Regions from separate parts of the Paenibacillus urinalis genome, predicted to be linked through region 2. Evidence: a T-box and tRNA genes for the amino acid it is inferred to sense, from the RefSeq annotation. Region 2 holds a T-box; the other holds one or more tRNA genes.
The links. The T-box of region 2 lies ahead of tyrS (tyrosine--tRNA ligase). A T-box ahead of a tRNA ligase gene usually reads a tRNA of that ligase, here a tRNA-Tyr.
Positions count from the first base shown of each region.

Region 1: it encodes a tRNA-Tyr, which carries the amino acid that the T-box ahead of tyrS (tyrosine--tRNA ligase) is inferred to sense. The anticodon was not compared.

Region 1 covers NZ_CP118108.1:4,580,619-4,589,939, forward strand. Annotated here, with positions in the region: gene PUW25_RS21190 (extracellular solute-binding protein) at 1-1,377, opposite strand, end outside; gene PUW25_RS21195 (extracellular solute-binding protein) at 1,601-3,121, opposite strand; gene PUW25_RS21200 (helix-turn-helix domain-containing protein) at 3,207-5,501, shown strand; tRNA gene PUW25_RS21205 (tRNA-Leu) at 5,689-5,768, opposite strand; tRNA gene PUW25_RS21210 (tRNA-Arg) at 5,783-5,856, opposite strand; tRNA gene PUW25_RS21215 (tRNA-Leu) at 5,871-5,956, opposite strand; tRNA gene PUW25_RS21220 (tRNA-Cys) at 5,965-6,038, opposite strand; tRNA gene PUW25_RS21225 (tRNA-Gly) at 6,045-6,119, opposite strand; tRNA gene PUW25_RS21230 (tRNA-Gln) at 6,127-6,201, opposite strand; tRNA gene PUW25_RS21235 (tRNA-His) at 6,214-6,289, opposite strand; tRNA gene PUW25_RS21240 (tRNA-Trp) at 6,310-6,383, opposite strand; tRNA gene PUW25_RS21245 (tRNA-Tyr) at 6,391-6,476, opposite strand; tRNA gene PUW25_RS21250 (tRNA-Thr) at 6,488-6,563, opposite strand; tRNA gene PUW25_RS21255 (tRNA-Phe) at 6,577-6,652, opposite strand; tRNA gene PUW25_RS21260 (tRNA-Asp) at 6,789-6,865, opposite strand; tRNA gene PUW25_RS21265 (tRNA-Met) at 6,877-6,950, opposite strand; tRNA gene PUW25_RS21270 (tRNA-Val) at 6,961-7,033, opposite strand; tRNA gene PUW25_RS21275 (tRNA-Glu) at 7,057-7,128, opposite strand; tRNA gene PUW25_RS21280 (tRNA-Ser) at 7,145-7,236, opposite strand; tRNA gene PUW25_RS21285 (tRNA-Asn) at 7,238-7,313, opposite strand; rRNA gene PUW25_RS21290 (23S ribosomal RNA) at 7,396-9,321, opposite strand, start outside.
Region 2 covers NZ_CP118108.1:3,913,301-3,922,621, reverse strand. Annotated here, with positions in the region: gene PUW25_RS18125 (5'-methylthioadenosine/adenosylhomocysteine nucleosidase) at 1-19, shown strand, start outside; gene PUW25_RS18120 (GNAT family N-acetyltransferase) at 96-728, opposite strand; gene acsA (acetate--CoA ligase) at 1,016-2,740, shown strand; gene PUW25_RS18110 (transglycosylase domain-containing protein) at 2,853-5,936, opposite strand; T-box leader at 6,073-6,349, shown strand; gene tyrS (tyrosine--tRNA ligase) at 6,420-7,670, shown strand; gene rpsD (30S ribosomal protein S4) at 7,824-8,423, opposite strand; gene PUW25_RS18095 (sensor domain-containing diguanylate cyclase) at 8,883-9,321, shown strand, end outside.

The DNA.
Region 1 (9,321 bases), 670 kb from region 2:
AGTTGTATAGGTCTCAGAATCAAGCGCAGCCGTAGGATCGTGAACGGCAATCTCCTCATTCGCCACGGTCAGCTCTTCTGCATGGATTCGGCCCGGCAGATCATGATAACCTTCATACATTCCATTGGTTTCGGGTTCCCCGATAACACTGTCTTTGTAGCCCTTGACTTCACGTTCCGTTTTTTCCTGATCCTCCGATGCTTTTGCCTTACTGTCTTCAACGGTATAATGTACACCCTCCTGTCCCCAGTACATTAAATTGGCCACTTCAGGAGTCATCATCTTGTCAAAGAAGGCTAGCACCTGCTTCAGCTCTGCTTCATCCTTGATCGCGGAAGTTGGGAACAAAATGACATTGTTATAACCAGGAATTGCCCAGGTTGCCGCTTCTCCGGTAGGTCCAGCAATTTTGCTCTCCACATCCAGCACAGCATCCGGCGCATTCTTGATCAGGTCCTTGTGAAGAGAGTTAATATCCGACATCGCCCCTACATAAGCTCCTGCCTTACCGCTCGTGAACAAGTTAACCTGATCTGTTTTACTCGTAGCTGCAAAATCCTGATTGATCAGCCCTTCCTGATGAAGCTTCTTGAAGAAATCGAGGGTTTCCATATACTCAGGGAATGTGAAATCTGGCTGGAGCTGTCCATCCTTCTCCCCCCAGTTATTCGGAACGTTGTACCAGGAAGCAACCGTCTTAAAGGCTCCATATACCAAATCATTTCGGTCGGTCAGTCCAATCGTATTGTCCTGACCATCTCCGTCCGGATCCTGCTCTTTAAACGCTTTCAACATATTGTAGAATTGATCCACATTGGTTGGTGCTTCAATGCCCAGCTTATCTGCCCAATCTTTACGATAGATGAGCCCCTGCCTTGCTAATGGCCGGCCGATATATAATGAATAGAGCTTTCCATCCACCTTTGTATTCTCAAGAATGAGTGGTTTCAGTTTATTTAAATTTTCAAATTCGCTTAAGTAAGGACCAATCTCCCAAAACTGTCCGTCACGAATGGCTTCCTTCATTTGAATGAATGTGGCCTGATTCTTCAGGTAAGTGACATCGGGTAATGAACCTGTAGCAAAGGAGGTCGTTAATTTCTCTTCATAAGTGTCGGCCGGAAAAAATTGATACGTCAGCTTCGTATTTGTCAGCTTCTCCACTTCATTTTTAATCGTATCCGGTGGAGTTTCTGCAGTGTTTAGAGGAAGCATAATCGTAATCTCTGCCGGTTGATTGGATGCTTCTTCTCCCCCTTGAGCTGCCCCTGGTTCGCTGGGAGTTCCTGAGCTGCTGTCACCTCCGCCTCCACAGGCAGATAGAACCATACTGAATGACGTTAAAAGACTAAGCATGGCGAATGTTCTTTTTTTCATTTTTGTCATGACCTCCATTAAGTTGATGGATAACTTGCTTGCCTCTTCACATTACATTTGAAAAACAGAGTACGAATACAATCATTTGCCCATATCGCCCGATTTCTTATGACACCTAATCAAATGATTATCATGGTTATTAGCGTTATTTCCGCTCACAAAGAATAAAAAAACGCCCAATCTGATTCCTGCGAATCACCATTGGACGGTTCCTTATACCTATTCACTTGAAATAAGCAGAAGTATATTCTTGTATAATATCTTCTCCGCCCAGTTGCTTCCATCGATCAATTTCACGGGCGAAGCCTTCTTGATCAAGATTTCCCAAAATGTAATGATAGGTTGCATCGGATATCAATGTTTCCAATTCCACATTTTTTTCGGCATACGTATCAGACTCCAGATGGAGCGTCGGGTCCTGAACCAGGAACTTCTCATTATCCATGCTCAATTCCTCTGCTAATGCAGTTAATGCTTCCTGCTTCGCAATTGGCATTACATTAGGGTTGCTGAGATCCGCAATCATTAATGTGTACAACGGATTTACTTCGTTAACCCGCAGAATTGATGTTCCTTCATCGAGCAGCACCTTGCCATCCTGAACCGTGTAGTGTATACCTTCAATACCATAGCGCATTAAATTGGCTACATCCTCATCCATCGTTCTGTCAAAAAAGCCTAGGATCTTTTTCAGCTCCGCTTCTGTTTCTATGGCCTTCTTCGAAAATAAAAAAACACCGTTATAATTCGGTATAGACCACACTTTATATCCTGCCGGCCCCTGTATTCGATTCGAAAGCGTGAATCTTGCGTCTGGATTCAGTACCTTAGTCTCATCATACAAACGCTGCACATCTGTCATGCTGCCAATATATACACCAGCTTTGCCTGTAATGATCATATCTCTCTGTACATCCTTGCTAGTGACAGCAAAATCCTGATTGATCAGCTTTTCCTTAACGAGCTTCTTCATGAAGTTCATCGTGTCCAGGTAGGCCTGGGTCTCAAACTCAGGAATCAATGTGTTTCCTTTGACCAGCCAGTTATTCGGTGTTCCAAAATACGAAGATAGTGTCTTAAAAGCCCCATAGGTGAGGTCGTTCCGATCTGCTAATCCAATCGTATCATCCATGCCATTTCCGTCCGGATCAGAAAAAGTAAACGCTCTCATAACCTCGTACAGCTGGTCTAATGTTTTCGGTGTTTCAAGCCCCAGCCGATCAAGCCAATCTTCTCGAATGATGACGCCTTGTCTTGAAGAGGGTCTCTCTGTGTATAATCCGTAAATACGTCCATCCACCGCCGTCTGCTCAAGTATACCGGAATCCAAATATCTGAGATTCGGAAATTCTTCGATATAGGAGCCGATTTCCCAGAATGCATCCGTTCGTATCGCATTTTTGATAAACGGATAATCAATATGCTTCACGAAGGTAACTTTCTTCATGGAATTGGTCGTGAGTGCCGTGTTCAGCTTATCTGTGTATATACCGTCTGTGATCCAATTGATCTCCAGCTCCGTATGAGTAAGCTGCTCAATTCGATCCATGATTTCATCGCTCGGCGGATGGGGAAAATGGAGCGGGACCATCATTGATATTGGAAGCTTCTCCTCTGCTGGTACTTGCAGTTCCGCCTTAAGGGCTCCACTATTGCAGCCACTAATGAGCATGATGGACAATAAGCCTGCTCCGGCCGCAATTAAGCGTCTCCCCCATGCTTTTCGCTTAAAAAGAATCATCATAACAGCCCATCCCCCTTGCCGAATTTTCCATTTATAGGCATAATCAATAAGAAGCCTCAATTACTAATCGAGACAGGTGATGTCCATGCGCTGGAACGCTTTGAGCTTTTTAAGCAAAATAACGATCTTCGTCCTCCTGCTGAGCACGATTCCTGTCATTTTCATCGGTGTATTCGCTTATGTTACCTCTACTCAGGAGATACAGCGGAACGTCAACAGCAGTAAGATGCAGCTTATTTTGCAAATTAATTCCAATTTAGAGCAAAAGCTCGTGACTGTCAACCACACACTTAATCAGGTAGTCAGCTCCAGTGTGCTTAAAAACGCTCTTTATAGCCCACTTTTTGTAACCGATTTCAAAACCTATAATGATCTCCGCACTGAAGTCCGAAACATGCAGTCATTTGAAACCAAGCTCGATGATGTTGTACTCATCAATTTCAACCAAAATTGGATGATCAAAAACTCAGGTCTCTACCGTTTCGATGATTATCCCCTCGCCGATGAGATCCAGAGTCTTCAGAATATGAAGGAAAATTCAGGCTGGACTCTCACTCCATCGAAATGGTTTTATAGTGAGGAGAATGCGAACGGTGCCAACTGCCAGTACAATATCAGCCTGGTCAAAAAACTGCCGGCCACCGGGATCGAGAAATCTGGTCTTGCGATCGCCAATATCCCCTCCTGTGAGCTAAAGGACTTTATCCAAAAGGATGGTGACTCGACGGAAGACATTATTATCTTAGATGCCAATGAACGTATTCTGTTTCACTATAATCAGGAACTGATTGGCAAGTCCTTAGCTGAGAGTGGACTTCGTGCCGAAGGCAGACTCGAGCAGCCGTCCGGGCAGTTTACAACGGAACTCTCGGGCCAAGATTACGCGGTATCTTATTATCGTTCTGAGCTTAATGATTGGACCTACTTATCGGCAACCTCCATCCAGAGTCTTACTCAAAAATCATCACAAATTGGAACCTACACACTGCTGATGTGTCTGGCTTTGCTGCTTATTTCCGTTGGAATGGCCTTTCTTGGATCAAGACGCATTTATTCACCTATCCGGAGATTACTGAATGAGCTGGGGCTTAGACCAGAACGTAACGAATTTGAGCATATTGGAGCTGAAGTTTCTGACTTATTCCAGTCGAAGACTAGGCTTGAAAAGGAGCTGCATCAGCACATTCAGCAGGTTAGAACCTTCTATCTAACGAGAGTATTCACAGGTCAGTTTAAATCAAATGAGCTTCTTCACAAGCTCGAGCAATATGGTTATGGCAAACAAATCAACGAATGGCGCACGATGGCTGTCTTGACCATTCAGATTGATTTTACGGAGCAAACCCGATATGAGAAAAAGGATCTTGAGCTGTTATTGTTTGCCGTACAAAATATGCTGGAAGAGCTTGTCTCACAGAAAGAGCGTCTTAGTCCGGTCATTATCGACCATACCATCGTTCTGCTGGTTGGCGGTGAAGAAACGGATGATACCGTATTTAATGCTTATCTCTACTCTTTAACAGAGGATGTTCAAAACCATATTGATCAAGTGCTTGATCTATCAGTGAGTATCGGGATTAGCTTACCTGTGGAATCGTTCCACGGTATTTCTATGGCATATCGTGAGGGGCTCGAGGCACTCAGACATCGGATCAAGCTCGGTAAAGGCATCGTCATCCAGTATCAGGATCTAAATGACGGTAAGCACTATGTTAACCTGTCTTATCCAGCACAGCTGGAGAATGAGCTGATAGAGGCGATCAAGCTGGCAGATGAGCGCAAGGCCCGTGATACTTTTGATCAGCTGCTTGACGGTATCTTCGATCTTGAGCTGCTTCCCCATGAATACCAAATACCGATTACTCGGCTGCTTAATAATCTTCTGCTGATCATGCAAGAGTCAGGAATTAGTGTGCATCAAATCTATCATGAGAAACGCTCTGTCTTTGAAGATATTCTGAAGCTGGACACTGTTGATGAGATCCGTAATTGGTTCTGGTCCAAGCTTATTCTTCCTACTCTTGGTGTATTCCGTAATCGCCAGAATACTCAGTATCATCATATTTCTGAGAAGATCATTGACCTCGTGCAGAATTATTATGATACAGATCTTACGTTAGAGGAATGTGCCCATCGTCTTCATTACAATGCCAATTATCTTAGCAGTGTGTTTCGTAAAGAGACCGGCTGCTCGTTTAGCGAATATTTGACCAACTATCGTTTTAGTATGGCAAAAAAATGGCTGACAACGTCCGATATGTCCATCAAGGACATCGCTACCAAACTAAGGTACAACAATTCCCAAAACTTCATTCGCTCTTTCCGGAAAATAGAGGGCGTCACACCTGGACAATATCGGGAAGATAGAAAAGCAATCTAATCATAGGAGGCAATATAGCCTCCTATTCTCGTCTCTTTTTTTCTTACCAACTTATCCGTATAATACCCAACGATTTGACTCGATTTAAAGTCACGGATATGTAGACGAAAACACGCTTATAGAATGAAATTTCAACGCAAAAAAAGCAAGGAGCATTACTATGTTAGTAATGCTCCTTGCTGAGTTATGCCGGTGAAGGGACTCGAACCCCCACGGTTTCCCTCACGATTTTGAGTCGCGCGCGTCTGCCAATTCCGCCACACCGGCTTATTTAATTAAAGCGTGCCCTAAGAGATTCGAACTCCTGACCTTTTGATTCGTAGTCAAACGCTCTATCCAGCTGAGCTAAGGGCACATATTGATCTAACATGCGGAAGACCAGACTTGAACTGGTACGATAGTCACCTACCGCAGGATTTTAAGTCCTGTGCGTCTGCCGATTCCGCCACTCCCGCTTAAGAAATGGAGGCGCCACCCAGATTCGAACTGGGGATAAAGCTTTTGCAGAGCTGTGCCTTACCACTTGGCTATGGCGCCTTATTATGGAGCGGACGACGGGAATCGAACCCGCGACCCTCGCCTTGGCAAGGCGATGCTCTACCGCTGAGCCACGTCCGCGCAAAAATGGCTGGGGATATAGGATTCGAACCTATGCGTGACGGAGTCAAAGTCCGTTGCCTTACCGCTTGGCTAATCCCCAATAAAATATAAATGGGGCGATCGATGGGACTTGAACCCACGAATGCCGGAGCCACAATCCGGTGCGTTAACCCCTTCGCCACGACCGCCATATAAATTATAAGGTAATTGGCAGGGGCAGCAGGAATTGAACCCACACTAACGGTTTTGGAGACCGCTGTTCTACCTTTAAACTATGCCCCTATGAAACTGGTGGAGGATGATGGATTCGAACCACCGAACCCTTACGGGAGCAGATTTACAGTCTGATGCGTTTGGCCACTTCGCTAATCCTCCATATGAAACTGTGGTGCCGGCGAGAGGACTTGAACCCCCAACCTACTGATTACAAGTCAGTTGCTCTACCAGTTGAGCTACACCGGCACAAGGTGTTAAATGGTGGCTCGGGACGGAATCGAACCGCCGACACGAGGATTTTCAGTCCTCTGCTCTACCGACTGAGCTACCGAGCCATATTATATCATAATAAGTTAAGTGGCGGAACTGACGGGATACTCTCACATTCATTCGAGACTGCGAAGTATTGCTATCGATGCAAATGCTTCGACGAACCCTAATCGGCTTCTCACCCTGAAGCTTATTCTAAGATGGCGGAACTGACGGGATTCGAACCCGCGATCTCCTGCGTGACAGGCAGGCATGTTAGGCCTCTACACCACAGTTCCATATAATTCAATTGCGGGGGCAGGATTTGAACCTGCGACCTTCGGGTTATGAGCCCGACGAGCTACCGAGCTGCTCCACCCCGCGATATTAAGAATGGAGACTGAGGGGATCGAACCCCCGACCCTCTGCTTGTAAGGCAGATGCTCTCCCAGCTGAGCTAAGTCTCCATTATATAAAGAATAAATTAAAGTGACCCGTAGGGGATTCGAACCCCTGTTACCTCCGTGAAAGGGAGGTGTCTTAACCCCTTGACCAACGGGCCTTACTTATAAAAATAGTGGCGGAGAGAGAGGGATTCGAACCCTCGAGACGCTTTTGGCGCCTACACGATTTCCAATCGTGCTCCTTCGGCCAACTCGGACACCTCTCCATGGCTCCCCGAACAGGACTCGAACCTGTGACAACTCGATTAACAGTCGAGTGCTCTACCAACTGAGCTATCAGGGAATAAAGAACATATGATTGTTCTTTCAAAACTAGATACGAAACAATGTGCGATTTATTGCTTTCCCCATTGTTGGGGTATTTTTTGGATAAGCCCTCGACCGATTAGTACTGGTCAGCTCCATGCATTGCTGCACTTCCACCCCCAGCCTATCTACCTCGTCGTCTTCAAGGGGTCTTACTAGTTGGGAAATCTCATCTTGAGGGGGGCTTCACGCTTAGATGCTTTCAGCGCTTATCCCGTCCGTACATAGCTACCCAGCGGTGCTCCTGGCGGAACAACTGGTACACCAGCGGTACGTCCATCCCGGTCCTCTCGTACTAAGGACAGCTCCTCTCAAATTTCCTACGCCCACGACAGATAGGGACCGAACTGTCTCACGACGTTCTGAACCCAGCTCGCGTACCGCTTTAATGGGCGAACAGCCCAACCCTTGGGACCTACTTCAGCCCCAGGATGCGATGAGCCGACATCGAGGTGCCAAACCTCCCCGTCGATGTGGACTCTTGGGGGAGATAAGCCTGTTATCCCCAGGGTAGCTTTTATCCGTTGAGCGATGGCCCTTCCATGCGGTACCACCGGATCACTAAGCCCGACTTTCGTCCCTGCTCGACTTGTAGGTCTCGCAGTCAAGCTCCCTTGTGCCTTTACACTCTTCGAATGATTTCCAACCATTCTGAGGGAACCTTTGGGCGCCTCCGTTACTCTTTAGGAGGCGACCGCCCCAGTCAAACTGCCCACCTGACACTGTCCTCGCACCGGATCACGGTACCAAGTTAGAACCTAGATACGATCAGGGTGGTATCCCAACGTTGCCTCCACAGAAGCTGGCGCTCCTGTTTCCTAGGCTCCCACCTATCCTGTACAGATCGTACCCAAATCCAATATCAAGCTGCAGTAAAGCTCCATGGGGTCTTTCCGTCTTGTCGCGGGTAACCTGCATCTTCACAGGTATTAAAATTTCACCGGATCTCTCGTTGAGACAGCGCCCAAGTCGTTACGCCATTCGTGCGGGTCAGAATTTACCTGACAAGGAATTTCGCTACCTTAGGACCGTTATAGTTACGGCCGCCGTTTACTGGGGCTTCGGTTCACAGCTTCGGGTTTAACCCCTAACCGCTCCCCTTAACCTTCCAGCACCGGGCAGGCGTCAGCCCGTATACTTCGCCTTGCGGCTTCGCACAGACCTGTGTTTTTGCTAAACAGTCGCTTGGGCCTTTTCACTGCGGCCCCCTCGTGCTATTCACACTACCGGGGCACCCCTTCTCCCGAAGTTACGGGGTCATTTTGCCGAGTTCCTTAACGAGAGTTCTTCCGCGCGCCTTAGAATTCTCTTCTCACCTACCTGTGTCGGTTTACGGTACGGGCACCTTCATCTGGCTAGAGGCTTTTCTTGGCAGTGTGAGATCATGACCTTCGCTACTGTAATTTTCACTCCCCATCACAGTCCAGCCTTAATAGTATGCGGATTTGCCTACATACCAGCCTCACTGCTTGGACAGACATCCATCAGTCTGCGTCACTACCCTACTGCGTCCCCCCATCGCTCGTAACGATTTACGGTGGTACAGGAATTTCGACCTGTTGTCCTTCGACTACGCCTATCGGCCTCGCCTTAGGTCCCGACTTACCCTGAGCGGACGAGCCTTCCTCAGGAACCCTTAGGTTTTCGGCGGATCAGATTCTCACTGATCTTTTCGTTACTCATACCGGCATTCTCACTTGTATGCGCTCCAGCAGTCCTTCCGGTCCACCTTCACGGCTGCATACAACGCTCCCCTACCCCTGATACATAAGTATCAAGCCATAGCTTCGGTGGTGTGTTTAGCCCCGTTACATTTTCGGCGCAGAGTCACTCGACCAGTGAGCTATTACGCACTCTTTAAATGGTGGCTGCTTCTAAGCCAACATCCTGGTTGTCTGTGCAACTCCACATCCTTTCCCACTTAACACACACTTGGGGACCTTAGCTGATGGTCTGGGCTGTTTCCCTCTTGACAATGGATCTTA
Region 2 (9,321 bases):
CATGCTGGCAAATATGTAAGCAGGCAGCTCAGATGATTAACCGATAAAAGACAGGAAGCAGCCCGGGTGTCACCGGGACCAGGCTCCTGTCTTATTTAGTACATATAGCGTTGTTTAAACCGTACGTGATCGAATTGTTCTTTGGAGGCAAGGGGGACCTTGCTGCCGATTCTCACCATGAGACAATTGGCTGGATGTGCACAAATTTCAGGGTCATCCGTAGCGTACCAGACCATATCCACCGTCTTCATTAATCGCTCCATCATTTTACGGTAGTCCCATACGGATAGTCCGCTTCCTTTCAAATCCCAATGCCAGTAATATTCCGTCGTAAAGACGATATATTCCTCCATTTGTTCATGTTCAAAAGCGTGCTGAATGAGTGCGCGGCCGATCCCGTAAGAGCGGTAATCATTTGCAACCTCAATCGCTCCCAGCTCAATCAAATCCTTCATATTCCCTTCAGACCAACGCTCCATCTCATCAGGATAATGAAAAGTCACATACCCGATAATCGTGTCTTGTTCTCTGGCAATGATAATTCTTCCTTCCGGAAGCTCAGATATTTGAATGAGAGCCTCTTGCTGCTCATGAGGTCTTCGGAACGCATCAAGATCCGGATGCATGACTAGATCCTGCAGCAATGCAGCAGGAACAGGGCCTTCAACAACAATTTCCCTGCTGTTCTTAACAAGTGAGTGAGCGTGGTGATGTTTGGTATGGTTCATTGTTCATCAGTGCTCCTTCTGGAGTGTCATAGCGTGTTCTCTCTACTTATAACAAATAACCAAAAAAATGAAAAGGAAATATTAACACAATCTCAAACTATGCTATAATATTCCAGACATAAAGTTTTCACATTTCTAGCAATAGCCGCAGTAACTCGGATACGTCGGTAAGTTGAATCAAATTTTGCATGAAAGTGAGTTATGAATTTGATTCAGGTCATCACAAATTTGTAAGCGCTAACTAACCTGTACATTGTGAAAATGTAACTGAGGAGGCTCTGAAGGCAATGAGTCATGATCAAAATGAATTTATCGCGACTGTCGTAGAGCGTAGTAATCTGGGAGATTACACACAGGCTCGTGAGCAATTTAGCTGGGAAGAAGTGAAGAAGCACTTTACGTGGTATGAAACAGGCAAAGTAAATATGGCATATGAAGCGATTGATCGTCATGTGGACGAAGGTAATGGGGCACGTACAGCGCTCCTCTACAGTGATGCGGTCAGAGAGGAAGCGTACAGCTTCCTGGATCTTAGTGAAGGCTCTAATCGATTTGGTAATGTACTCCGTAAGTACGGAATATCCAAAGGTGATCGGGTCTTTATTTTTATGCCAAGAAGCCCTGAGCTGTACTTGAGTCTGCTAGGTACATTGAAGGTCGGAGCTATAGTGGGTCCGTTATTTGAAGCCTTCATGGAAACGGCAGTGAAGGATCGTCTGCTTGATAGTGAAGCGGTAGCACTGATCACCGTTCCGCAGCTGCTGCCGCGTATCAATCGTGACGAACTGCCTCAGCTGAAGCATATTTTCGTCGTGGGCGGCGGAGCACAGGAGCAAGAGGGCTTTATTGACTACGATGCAGAGATGGCAGCGGCTTCAGATGAGCTGGAGCTGGAGTGGCTTAGTCTGGAAGACGGTATGATTCTGCACTATACCTCCGGATCGACTGGCAAGCCCAAAGGGGTCTATCACGTTCACAACGCAATGATTCAGCATTACTATACAGGGAAGGTCGTCCTGGATTTACGAGAGGATGATATTTATTGGTGTACCGCGGATCCTGGATGGGTGACGGGTACGTCTTATGGTATTTTTGCGCCTTGGTTGAATGGAGTCACGAACGTGATCAGAGGCGGCAGATTCAGTCCACAGGATTGGTATCAAACGATTGTCAATAATAAAGTTACGGTGTGGTACAGTGCTCCTACAGCATTTCGAATGCTGATGAGTGCAGGGGATGAGGTCATTAAGCAATTTGATTTGTCTACTCTGCGTCATGTACTCTCCGTAGGCGAGCCTTTGAATCCTGAGGTGGTCAGATGGGGAACCAAAGCCTACAATCAGCGCATTCATGATACCTGGTGGATGACGGAGACCGGAGCTCAGCTTATCTGTAACTATCCAGGTATGGTGATTAAGCCGGGCTCAATGGGTAAACCGCTCCCGGGTATTGAGGCTGCAATTATTAATGATCAAGGGGAGGAGCTTCCTCCGTATTCCATGGGTAATCTGGCAATTAAGACACCGTGGCCTTCCATGATGAGACAGGTGTGGAACAATCAGCCCAAATACGACGAATATTTTCGTATTCCTGGCTGGTATGTATCCGGGGATTCAGCTTATATGGATGAGGACGGGTATTTTTGGTTCCAAGGCAGAATTGACGATGTCATCAACTCTTCTGGCGAACGAATCGGTCCTTTTGAAGTAGAGAGCAAGCTCGTAGAGCATCCAGCAGTTGCAGAAGCGGGCGTAATTGGTAAACCGGATCTCGTTCGAGGTGAGATTATTAAGGCCTTTGTCTCCTTACGAGAAGGCTATGAACCTACACAGGAATTGAAGGACGATATTTACCGTTTTGTAAAAGAGGGCTTATCGGCTCATGCAGCACCTCGCGAAATAGAGTTTAAGGATAAATTACCGAAGACTCGATCAGGGAAGATTATGCGAAGAGTGCTTAAAGCGTGGGAGCTTGATTTACCTGCTGGCGATTTGTCCACGATTGAAGATTAGGATGATCGTCCGTGTTAATATTATGACTTAATCAAAAAACTCGAATATATAACAAAAAAGCTAACGTAAGTTTAAGACTTACGTTAGCTTTTTTTACTTCTATAGCCAATGTTTAAGGACTTACTGGTGCTGACGGACTGGATTCTCCAGCCGCGTTAACCGCGGTTACTCTGAATGCACCCTTGGCTTCCGCATTATTGTAAGTGAATGCCGTGAAACCAGCAGTTCCAACATGCTGGAAAGGCTCCTGCCCCGTTTCACTATAGTAAACATTGAATCCTGTTACGCCTTCCTGTTCCGCCCAAGTGATAACAATGCCTTGCTCTGTAATCTGGGCTGAAACGCCGCTAGGGGCTGCAGGCGCACCTGACGCATCGGTATTGCTGTTCGCTCCAGTGTCACCGTCCGGGTTCGCATCTGGATCGACGACCGTACCTGGAACCTCAATAGGAGTGTCAGGTGTCTCTTCCACTGGAGGAGGAGCCTGACCGCCGCTGCTGACAATTGCACTAGGTGCTGATTCTCTGCCAGCCACATCGACGGCAACGATGTAGAACTGTACGCTGCTGCCGGCATAGCTGCTAAATGAAGTCGGATTGCCTGCAAGCACAACTTTACCCTGATTCTGGAACGGACCACCGTTCATGCTCCGATATAGTCTGTATCCGACGACATCGCCAGCTGCGCTTGGATTAAAGGTGATGACTGCATTTCCGTTGTTCACCGTCATTCTGACATTACCAGGAGCATCTGGATTCGCTCCATCGTCCTTACGAGGGTCAACCTCCTTAGGCATGTCTTCATCGGCATCGTCCGGCAAGTAGTAAGATAATGGCTCATGCTCAGCCATAACTTTAAATGCTTCCTGGAGCTGCTTAATCAGCTCAGAGATTGGACGTTCACGCTTCACGACGGTTTGCTCCTTCAGCATATCTGAAGGTGTCTCGTCTCTAGGAATATAATTCACACCGTTGTAAGTAATGTACTTCGATTTAGCGACCGCATCGTCGCTTTCGGTCGGTACATATTTCGTGTTGAAGATATCCGTTACGAATTTGTCGGTAAGTGAAGTCGGGAGCTTACCGCTGTATGCGGATACCGTCTTGGTTGTAATATTCTCAGGCTTCGTAAAGGTCTTGGTAGGGAACAGGTCAGGCTCAGCCTCGTTGACTTCGTTTAATATTTTAGCCCAGAGTCTGCGGGCCCGTTCTCTTTCAGCACCTTTAGCGAGTGTGGATAGAGTCTCCTTGTTGTTATAGCCCACCCATACGCCGAGAGTCACATCCGGTGTATATCCTTGGAACCATACATCTGCATAGTTCTGCGTCGTTCCTGTCTTGCCGGCAATTTCAATTTCACCATACTTATTGAAATTGTCTCTGACGAGCTTACCTGTACCGTCCGAAATAACCGTGCTTAACATGTCTGTCATCAAATAAGCTGTTTCCTTAGAGAAAACTTCCTTCGGTGCTGCTTCATGGGAGTATACGATGTTCCCTTGTGAATCAACAATTTTCTCAATCATGTAGGCATCATTAAAGACACCATTGTTCGCAATTGCACCATATGCATTCGTCAGCTCTTCTACGGATACACCGTAAGTGAGACCTCCGAGTACACCGGTAGTTGCATTCGTATAATCTACATCCGTCAAGGTAGTGATACCTAAACTCTTCGCGAAATCCCAAGCCTTCTGAAGACCCAGCTCTTCATTAAAGATTTTGAGGGCTGGAATGTTAAGAGATTGGTTCAACGCGTATCTTGCTGTCACAAGCCCATTATAATTTCCGTTTGAGTTCTTCGGAATATGATAGCCCTTCTGACCATCCTTCAAAATGATCGGCGAATCATCAAGAATGGAGGCTGGTTGTATAATTCCTTCTTCAAGCGCCGGAAGAAATGCGGCAATCGGCTTCATGGCTGAACCCGGCTGTCTCACCATCTGCGTGGCAAAGTTCAAATTCTCAGTATTAAAATCGCGGCCTTCGATCATGCCGAGAATTTTTCCGGTCTTGTGATCAATCATCATGGCAGCCGTCTGCTCTAAGCCTTTGCTCTCGTTATACGCTGAGAAGTTGCTATCATCCTCGGCGATGGCACGCATCGTCTTATAGACATTTTTATTAATTGTCGTATAGACGCGATATCCGCCGGTACGAAGCTTCTGCAGCGCTTCCTCTGTCAGCTCACTGTCCGATTTATCCGGAGCTTCTCCTTCAGGATAGAGCACATCTATGAGCACCTTGGCAGCCTGTCTTTCGGTTTCAAGCATAAGGTAAGGATACGTATTGTATGCCTTGGCCACTCTTGGTGCAAGCGATGACTTCAGATCAAACGCTAATGCCTCATCATGTTCATCCTGTGTTATCTTGCCCAAAGCAAGCATACGTCCGAGCACACGCTCCTGACGCTCAATGGCATTGTCGAAATTGTCCTCATTGAACTCACCTTTACCGTTAAAAGCGGAGTAGGCGGAAGGAAGCTGAGGCAGACCCGCCAAATAGGCAGCCTGTGCAATGTTCAGATCATTTAGATCGTTCACATTAAAAATACCTTTGGCTGCAGCTTTGATCCCGTATACGTTGTATCCGCTGGAGCCATTCCCGAAAGGAACCTTATTTAAATAAGCTGTAATGATTTCATCCTTGGTCAAAAACCGTTCTAAACGCAAGGATAGTAAAATTTCCTTCACTTTCCGATCTTCCGTCTTGTCCAGACTCAGGAAGACCCGTCTTGCCAGCTGCTGAGTTAATGTGCTCCCGCCTGTTTGTACAGGCTCGTTAAGCACCCTCTCCTTGACAGCTCTAAGAGTACCTGTTATGTCTACGCCTTTATGTTCATAAAAAGTATCATCCTCGATAGAAGTCACTGCATCAAGCACGATTTGAGGAATGTCCTCCAGTTCCACAATACGCCGGTCTTCTTCTGTCCTAAGTTGACCGATTGCTGAACCGTCTGCAAAATAAGCAAAACCCGTTAGTGCATTCTCACTCACCGCTTGTTCGATTGCAGCTCTGGAGCGGACAGGCTCGTCTTTAACAATGGATGCTATGTAACCTGTAAGTGCACCGCCGACAAACAGGATACCTACGAAAGCAAGAACGACCATCCATTTTACAAAACTACCCAACCTGCTTAAGAATTTTCTTTTGCGGGAAGGCTGCTCATCAGGTTTTTTATCCTTATCATCAACCATCAAATGTCTTCCTCCTTTTAACAGGCATTATTATAGCATAAAATCACTCTTTTGAACCCCCGCAAATGGTGGCAAGGGTCGGAAATTGACATCCCTTCTCGGAATATGTTATATATAAAGTCAAAACTTGATACGGAAAAAAGCTGTGAAGGACTCCAGTAGGAGGCGGATAACACATAGTCAGAGAGCCGGTGGGTGGTGTGAACCGGTATGTGCCGCTTGTCGAATTACCGTCCGGAGCTGTCCAGATGAACAGGAATAGCAGGTTGAAATTACCATGAGCTATTGCAGGATTAGTCTGGTACCGGGTTGAAATCCCGTTATGTCAATGAAGTGGAAGTGCCTATCTTTTTATTTGTAGAGCAGGCACTTTAATTAGGGTGGTAACGCGAGCGCTCCTTCTCGTCCCTTGGGATGAGAAGGAGCTTTTTTGTGTCCAAATAGATCGAGCAGGATCGAACATATTATAGGAGGTACGTTAGGATGAAATGGGAAGAACTCAGCAAGACCCAGCAGGAGGAAGTGAACCGTCAGCTGGATGTGATATCAAGAGGAGTATCCGAAATTGTTCCAGAAGAGGATCTGAAGCAGAAGATCATGAAATCGGTGGTCAGCGGAGTACCGCTTCAAGTGAAGCTTGGCATGGATCCATCCGCACCTGATTTGCATATTGGCCACACTGTAGTTATGCACAAGCTGCGTCAATTCCAGGATCTCGGTCATGAAGTGCAGCTGATCATCGGGGACTTCACAGGCCGGATTGGCGACCCGACAGGGAAATCCGAGACACGGAAGCAATTGAGTGAGGAAGACGTCATACGCAACGCAGAGACATACAAGAAGCAGTTGTTCAAAATATTGGATCCGAACAAAACAAAAGTATACAACAACTCCGATTGGCTTGCGCCGATGAACTTCTCTGAAGTCGTGAATCTGGCTGCCAAGGTAACCGTTGCCCGGATGATGGAGCGCGATGATTTCACAAAACGTTTCCAGAGCGGCCAGCCAATCAGCATTCATGAATTTTTCTACCCGCTTATGCAAGGAACGGATTCTGTCGTTCTCAAGAGTGATATTGAGCTTGGCGGAACGGATCAGAAGTTCAATCTATTGATGGGACGTACATTGCAAAAGGAAAATGGAGACGAAGCACAGGCCACCATCATGCTACCGCTTCTGGAAGGTCTGGACGGGGTTCAGAAGATGAGCAAGAGCCTTGGCAACTACATCGGTATCGATGAGGAGCCAAACGAAATTTACGGTAAATCGATGTCTGTTCCCGATGAGCTTATGATGAAATACTACACGCTGGCTACCGATCTAAGTGCAGAGGATCTGAAGGCACTGGAGCAAGGTATTGAAGACGGCAGTGTTCATCCGCGCGACGCGAAGATGAAGCTCGCTTACACCTTTGTTCGTATGTACCACGGAGAAGAAGCGGCTGAAGCAGCTCAGCAGCACTTTGTGACGGTATTCCAGCAGCGCGCACTTCCGGACGATATTGCGGAAGTCGTGATTCCGGCCGAATCGCTGGAGAATGGAAATATACGTCTGATCAGCCTGCTTACGACACTTGGATTTGCGGCTTCTAACGGAGAAGCTAAGCGCAGCATTCAGCAAGGCGCTGTCAAAATTAATGAAGAGAAGTGGGGAGATCCGAATAGTGAGTACACCCCGCAGGATGGCGATATCGTACAGGTCGGTAAACGCAAGTTTGCCAAAATCAAGCTGTAAAGTATTGAGAGCTTCGTTATAAGCTGAATTAGAAAAAGAGTGCCTTGAGTCAAATGACATGACAGGCACTCTTTTTCTATGTTCACAGGGAAAAGGAACAACTAAAAATCCCTCGAAAGCAAGCTTTCGAGGGATGTGTTCTCCAGTTAAATATTAACGGTTGTAGAACTCGACGATTTGCTTCTCATCGATATCTTGAGAAAGCTCAGCGCGTTCTGGAAGACGGATGAACTTGCCTTCAAGAGCAGCTTCGTTGTACTCAAGGTAAGATGGAAGATGTGTACGGTTTTCCAAAGCTTCTTTAATAGAGGAAAGACCGCGGCTTCTTTCACGAAGACCGATTACATCGCCAATGCTTACTGCATAAGAAGCGATATCTACTTTTTTACCGTTAACAGTCACATGACCGTGAGCTACCAGCTGACGTGCACCTGCACGAGAGTTGGAGAAACCAAGACGGTAAACGAGGTTGTCAAGACGGCTTTCCAGCAGGAACATGAAGTTCTCACCGGCAATACCTTGCATTTTTTGTGCTTTTGCAAACAAAGTACGGAATTGCTTTTCACCCAAGCCGTACATATGACGCAATTTTTGCTTTTCTTGAAGCTGCATACCGTAGTTGCTGATTTTTCTGCGTTGGTTAGGACCATGTTGACCCGGAGGGAAGTTGCGTTTCAGTTCTTTACCAGTTCCGCTCAGGGAAATGCCGAGACGGCGACTCAATTTAAATTTAGGACCAGTGTAACGTGCCATTGTTATAGTAACTCCTTTTATAATAAATTTCATATGATGGGGCTCTATTTGCGCCGCTCATTGTATCGCAAGCCTTATAAGGCAATACATTCTGATCCAGAGAGTTCAGCCGCTGTCCGGGTCAGCTACAATAAGCTGTGAGGGTGACACAACGTTACGCCCAAATTTAAAGACCATATCGGTCTCATTCAACAATATATATTATATTAAATGTACTAGTGAAGTCAAGAAGATGTGGTTATGAAGCTAAGAAAAAGGAGAATCCATATTTTGTCTAAAATTGTCGATAGGACTTATGACCTAAAAAGATAGGACAATTTTCTCTTAAACTCCGTGCAAATTGCGACGAAAGAGGGTAAAATAGATTTGTATCTTAATTTTAAACATTCGTGTACATTAATAAAATGCTGGTTAGCTATTCTTGGTTTGAACTGAAAGGTGCAAAGGAGTGCCGCTTTTATGACAAAACACCTTCATAAATCCGCTTATAAGATGGAAGATCTCTTGCTGGAGGGACCTGAACCGGAGAAATATAACCGCAACTCTAATGAGGACTTCAATGATCACCGTCTAGAACAACACTGGCTGGAATTTTTGGACGTCAACGTATTTGATACGGATCACATCGAACGGATCCTTAAGGATGCTTTTGAGGAATGGCGAATTCAACTGCTTACAATCCCTTCCTTTAATGAAGCCATTTTTTCGATATGGAACGGAAGTGGTACATGTCTTGCTGTCCAAGGTGAAGGGTCTTCTTCTGTAAAGAAAGCGGCTCAGCAGAAGATTCAACATTTCTTGTCCGAGCGAATGGGGCAGTCGGAGCCTATGGAAGTGGTCATCGAGCTTAGCTTGTCAGAAGAAACATTTGCTGAAGATTACAGTCTGTTTCTGCTCC